Regions from separate parts of the Planococcus lenghuensis genome, predicted to be linked through region 2. Evidence: riboswitches for the same ligand, from Rfam matches in the RefSeq annotation. Region 2 holds a riboswitch; the other holds the start of a gene.
What was found. Region 2 has a riboswitch for preQ1 ahead of queF (preQ(1) synthase). Riboswitches for the same ligand answer to the same signal wherever they lie in the genome.
Positions count from the first base shown of each region.

Region 1 (3,126 bases), 1.8 Mb from region 2:
CCGCGTCGATGAAGTATGGCATACGATGCTCCTGTTCACGCAGTCGTATCAATCCTTCACAGAAACCTTTGCCGGCCAATTCATTCATCATCAGCCCAATGTCGACGGCAAGGACGGGGAGGATGACCGGTTCCTGTTTGACATGATGTATTTGGAGCTGTTTGAAGAAATGCCTTTTTCAGAACGGGCGTGGGGCTTTTCCTTTTATCAGCATAAACCGAGCCAGCGTTTCATTGATGAATGGGAAACAGAAAGCGCAGCGGCATTGGCGGACCGGTACTTTTTCGACCGGCCGGATACACAGGAAATCGCCCGGTATTTGATCCGTGAAGTGAAAGCGGCACTTGACGCCCGGAAGAATTACCGGAATATCCAAGAGTTCCGAAGCATTAAGGCCAATTTGCAAAACCGTTCCAGCCGGGCATTCAGTAACGACACGCTCAATGCCATTACACTCGGTTATGTTTTTTGGGCTGCGTGGGAAGACCCGTCTGCTTATGATCAATCCCTTGGTTTCAAACGCGTTGATTCATCTGGTGAAACAGGCGGTTTTTTTGAGTTCGACGGTGGAAGTGACAGCGATGGCGGCTCATCGTGCGGTTCATCCTGTGGAGGCGGCTGCGGTTCTGCTTAGAGGAAAAGACAGGATGCCGCCTTCAAAGATGACAGGAGCTCCGTTTTCTAATCTAATAAAAAGTATTTAATGGGAATGCTTAAATCCGCCTAATAAGAATAAGAACCCAATTCAGGGGTAATGTATTAAAGAAGGGCAGAAGGAGGAGGTAACATGGAAGCACTCGGATTTTTATTAGTGGTCCTTGTAATTGTGCTCGTGTCATTGGTTCTCCTGTTCGTCGGTTTTGTTTATATGATGAAGCGAAGAAAGAGGGAGGCAGACCTGCATACGCATCATGACAATCAGCGGCAAAGCAGCAGGTAGGCAATCGATAAAAGAACTGCTTTTTTGTAAGTTGTTGAAATTATAGTCTGATACAATCCGAAAAGGGATTGCATCAGGCTTTGTTTTGGTTATTAAATTCCTGGGGTCTATAGAATATGCCGCTCTTCTTGTTCCGGTTCATTTCCTCAATGTGGTATTATGAAACCTGTTCGGAAAAATTAGAGGTTCGCGAAATCCCTCTCAAAAAAACTAAGGAGCGGTAACAGATGAAAAATGAAAAAGCAGTCGTTGTATTCAGCGGCGGTCAAGACAGCACAACCTGTCTGTTCTGGGCGTTATCAAAATTCGGAGAAGTGGCGACCGTGACATTCGATTATGGGCAGCGGCATGCGGCGGAAATTGAACATGCACAGGCCATTGCAGAGGAATTGCAGGTACCATTCAAAATACTCGACATGAAACTGATCAACCAATTATCGGCGAACGCACTCACCCGGAATGACATTCCGGTTGAGCAGCAAGATGGCGAATTGCCATCCACGTTTGTGCCGGGAAGAAACCATTTATTTCTATCTTTTGCCGCAGTATACGCACAAGCGATCGGTGCCCGTCATTTGATCACCGGCGTGAGCGAAGCGGACTTCAGCGGTTATCCGGATTGCCGGGATACATTCATTAAATCGCTGAATGTGACGTTGAATTTAGCGATGGACGCCCAATTCGTCTTGCATACTCCGCTCGTGTGGCGGGATAAAGCAGAGGTATGGGCACTGTCGGATGAACTGGGTGCACTCGATTTCGTCCGGGAAAAAACATTGACTTGCTATAATGGCATACCAAGCAGCGGCTGCGGTGACTGTCCTGCCTGCAGATTGCGGAATGCAGGGCTCGAGGCATACTTGAAAGCGAAGTCTGAAGGAGCGGCCGTATGATGCAGCAATTTTATCCGGCCGTTCCGCATACTTACCGTTTTGAATTGAATAAGGATTTTAATTTTTCTGCCGCTCATTTCATTCCATCGAAAGAAGCGGGGAAGTGTCAAGTGATGCATGGCCATACATACTTTGTCAATGTGACGGTCGGCGGGAATGAATTGGATCCTTCTGGTTTCTTGATCGATTTTAAGTTATTGAAAGAAGCGGTTCATAAAAGATATGACCACTCGGTGCTGAATGATCATCCGGAATTCAAGAACGATTTCCCGACAACGGAGCGGTTGGCTGAACAGATTTGGACTTCCATTCAATCCCTTCTGACAACACGGAATAATAAACCGGTCTGCCTTCAAGTCATTGTCCGGGAAACGCCGACAAGCTATGTTGTGTACCGGCCCAATCGGGAGGACTTCCAATGAAAATTCCGGTCATGGAGATATTTGGTCCAACGATTCAAGGAGAAGGTATGGTGATGGGGCAAAAAACGATGTTTGTCCGGACGGCCGGTTGTGATTACTCCTGTTCCTGGTGCGATTCCAAATTTACCTGGGATGGGACAGGGAAAAGTACAGCAATGCAGCCCGAGGAAATCATTCAAGAACTGAAACGATCCGGGCAGCAATTTTTTTCGCATGTCACGATTTCCGGCGGCAATCCCGTTCTTCACAAAGGGATCGGGGAGTTAATCCGGCTGTGCCATGTACAGGGATGGAAAGTCGCTGTGGAAACACAGGGCTCATTTTGGCAGGATTGGCTGCTGGCTGTCGATGACATTACGCTGTCGCCGAAGCCGCCCAGCTCCGGGATGAAAACCGATTTCAATAAACTGGATGCGATTATGGGGAAATTGGATGAAGCGAATGCCAGCTTGAAAATCGTGATTTTTGATGAAACGGATTTCACTTTTGCTGAACAGCTTCACATGCGTTACCCATCAGTTCCGTTCTTCCTGCAGGTCGGCAATAGCGATACGGCCACAACAGATGATGCCCATCTCGTCTCCGTCCTGCTGCGGCAGTACGAATGGCTGATTGATCTGACTGCCTGCTCGTCAGTTATGAATGATGCCAAAGTGCTGCCTCAGCTCCATGCGCTGGTGTGGGGAAATAAACGCGGCGTTTAGGGACAACCGAGAAACCGCCTTTATCTCAGCGTTTCGTACAGGTACAGGCAGCTTTAGAAAATTCAATATAACGAACTAACCCCCGGATGGGCCCTCTAAAAGGCTCTATCCGGGGGTTAGTCGTCTAAAATGAAATCGGGAACTCAATTGAAAACCTGGTCGGTGAC
Region 1 covers NZ_CP019640.1:1,974,045-1,977,170, reverse strand. Annotated here, with positions in the region: gene B0X71_RS10175 (glycine-rich domain-containing protein) at 1-634, shown strand, start outside; gene B0X71_RS20965 (hypothetical protein) at 788-940, shown strand; PreQ1 riboswitch class I at 1,117-1,160, shown strand; gene queC (7-cyano-7-deazaguanine synthase QueC) at 1,168-1,833, shown strand; gene queD (6-carboxytetrahydropterin synthase QueD) at 1,830-2,255, shown strand; gene queE (7-carboxy-7-deazaguanine synthase QueE) at 2,252-2,959, shown strand; gene B0X71_RS10155 (Gfo/Idh/MocA family protein) at 3,103-3,126, opposite strand, start outside.
Region 1: it holds a riboswitch for preQ1, as region 2 does, so the genes downstream of both, queC (7-cyano-7-deazaguanine synthase QueC) here and queF (preQ(1) synthase) in region 2, are expected to answer to the same signal.

Region 2 (3,126 bases):
TGGCCGGTACAATTGCCAATCAATACTGGCGGTATTCGAATTTTGAATAAGAGTAATCAGCGGGAGCCTGCCGGTTGGGCAGCTCCCGCTTCATAAAGTAAAAATCAATAAAGCTGTATCTGCGCCAGGATTTCAATGCAACATAAAAAACCGCCTGCAAGAGGCGGTTTTTCTCGATTACTTATCCAGGAATCGCTTTCGCACATGCGGCGGTGGCAGCATACAAGCCTGCAATTGACCAAAAATCTTGTACCGGTTTCTGGCAAATGTATCGTATGCGGCATCGCGCAGCGGACGCGGAAACGACTTCAAGTAGTAAGCAAGCTTCCACAGTCCCGTCAGGTGATTCGCAATCCGCAGCGCCCCATCTGTTTTCACATAGGCTTGGTCATCCTGTATCAGTACGAGGCTATCCACGTCATCCGGTATATTATATTTCTCTGACAGCTCTTCCCCGATTTCGCTCTGCAGTGAGGCGAAGTTAAAATAACCGACCGGGTCATGATTTATGATGAATTGAACACTGGAATCACAGAAATTGCAATCCCCATCGAATAATACAACTGCATTTTTCAATCTTACCCCTCCTTTTCCCAAAGGATCCTATCCTTATAAATAACCGTTTTCACGTCCGGCAAAACCTTTTCACTCCGCAGGGGTTCCCTGGTGGAAATACAGTTTCCACCCGTTTCCCCGTCTGCGCCATATGGAACTTCGCAGGGAGTGACGGCTGCTGGTTTTATTGAACAGGCGATAGGTGGTCAATGCGCCATCCGGTCCTAACGCATGCACTTGAAATTCGGAGATTTCCATGTCATCCGGTTCCAAGGCATGATCGCCTTCGTAATCCGCCCGTTTCCAAACCTTTCCTGAACTGCCGAATTCAAAGAATGCTTCATCCAACACTTCGTTCAGTTTTTGAGAAGAGATCCGGATATCCGGATGAATATGACTGCATTCCAATTCATACAGCTCTTGTTCCAATTCCATATTATCCACCCTTGTCAATTGCTTGTTGTTCCTGCATTACTGATCGCGATTTGTGTCATTATCATCATAGAAGTTCTCTTGATCTTCATTCGGCTGATCCTGCGGTGTATCCGACGAACCGAAATCTTCCACTTCTTCAAAACTGTTATTGAAGTCACGAAGCCGATCATCTTCTTTTTCAACTGGCTGATCTGTCATCGGCTCCATAATATCTTCCTCGCCTGGCCGTGTATTCATATCCGGCTGCTGATCCGCATGATCGATGCAAGTTAACGCGGTCGGGAGGATATCCAAGCGGTCATATTGAATTTCTCGTCCACACACAGCACATTTTCCGTATGTCCCATCCTCAATCGCCTGAAGTGCTGCACGTGTATCGTCAATTTCCTCTTGTTTAAATTCAGTAATCGCCAGGCCGCGTTCCTTATCGAATAATTGAGTAGCATTATCCCCTGGGTGATTATCATACTGAGAAAGCTCATTCGTATTGAATTCTTCTCTATGTTGAATCCGTTCTTCAAGATCTTTCAAGTTGTTTTCCAAACGCTCCTTGAATTCTTTCAGCTGTGCATCTGTCATGGTTACTCCTCCTTAACTTACTCCTTCCTCTTAATATTTCCGTTACAGGGGAATTCAAACATTCTATTGACATGCCGCGTTTCTGTCTATACTATAAAGAACGGAAATTAAATAATCCGGCAGCGGGAGAGGTTCATAGCGCACACCCTCTATAAAAAACTATGGATTAGTGAAACTCAGCCGAATCCAGATGCGATTCGGCTTTTCTTATTCCATTTTTTTATGGCCTCTCCTGAATGCTGACACTCAGGGAGGCTTTTTTAATGGCTGGAAGACAAGATCAATCACTCGGGCATTTATCATTGCTCGGCAATCAACATACAAAATACACATTTGAATACGATCCATCGATTTTGGAGGCGGTCGACAATCTGCATGTGAATCGCGACTTCTTTGTGAAGTTCAATTGCCCGGAATTCACATCACTTTGTCCGATGACGGGACAGCCGGATTTCGCGACGATGTACATTTCATTTATCCCTGACAAAAAACTTGTAGAAAGCAAGTCGCTGAAATTGTACTTGTTCAGCTTCCGAAATCACGGGGATTTTCACGAAGACTGCGTCAACATCATCATGAATGACCTGATTGAACTGTTAGACCCCCGCTACATCGAAGTATGGGGGAAATTTACGCCACGTGGCGGCCTGTCCATTGATCCATACACGAATTACGGCAAACCTGGAACAAAATACGAAGAAATGGCGTCGCACCGGATGATGAATCATGACATGTATCCGGAAAAAGTCGATAACCGCTGAGGAGGAAATTACTTATGCTGCTCTACTTGAATGGCGCGTTCGTCGGTTTTCTGGTGCTGGCCAACATACTGGCGGTCAAACTGTTTGCGTTAAATGAATGGCTCGTTTTGCCTGCTGCCGTTATCGTCTATGTCTTTACGTTTCCGATTACGGATACCATTGCCGAAGTATACGGCAAGGAAGCAGCCCGGCAGACGGTCGTTGCCGGATTTGTTACACAAATTTGTGCACTTATTTTCATTTACACAGCTATCCAGCTGCCGTCTGCTGCATTTTTCAGCAGTCAAGAGTCATTTGAAACCGTATTTTCTGCCGGCTTCCGGGTAACACTCGCCAGTCTTGTGTCGTATTTCGTCAGTCAGAACTTGGATATCACCATTTTCCACAAGCTGAAAGCCCGGCATGGCGATTCAAAGTTATGGGTCCGGAATAATGCATCAACCATGGTAAGCCAGCTGGTCGATACCACGCTGTTCATCACGATCGCTTTCTACGGCACGATGCCGCTGAGTGCCTTGTTGCTCATGATCGTGACGCAATATGTGTTTAAGTGGTTCGCTGCCGCTGTTGATACACCGATCGTTTACCTGCTCGTTCGGCTTTGCCGGCGCGGACAGCACGATAAGCAAGTCGCCGCTGTGCAGTCAACCTAAACCAAAACCGGAAGCGGCCGCTTCCGGTTTTCTTGTGTTTTTTGCCTTCAATCCGCCAGCCGGGCTTTTGCAATGCGTTTTTCAAACCGCCTGCGCCAGTCTTCCGCGAGTGCAGGGACGGCAACCACATTTTCCATCCCTTC
Region 2 covers NZ_CP019640.1:206,612-209,737, reverse strand. Annotated here, with positions in the region: gene B0X71_RS01180 (DUF3238 domain-containing protein) at 1-50, shown strand, start outside; gene B0X71_RS01175 (thiol-disulfide oxidoreductase DCC family protein) at 178-576, opposite strand; gene B0X71_RS01170 (nuclear transport factor 2 family protein) at 646-990, opposite strand; gene B0X71_RS01165 (TraR/DksA C4-type zinc finger protein) at 1,027-1,569, opposite strand; PreQ1 riboswitch class I at 1,692-1,738, shown strand; gene queF (preQ(1) synthase) at 1,833-2,330, shown strand; gene B0X71_RS01155 (queuosine precursor transporter) at 2,345-2,983, shown strand; gene B0X71_RS01150 (MOSC domain-containing protein) at 3,031-3,126, opposite strand, start outside.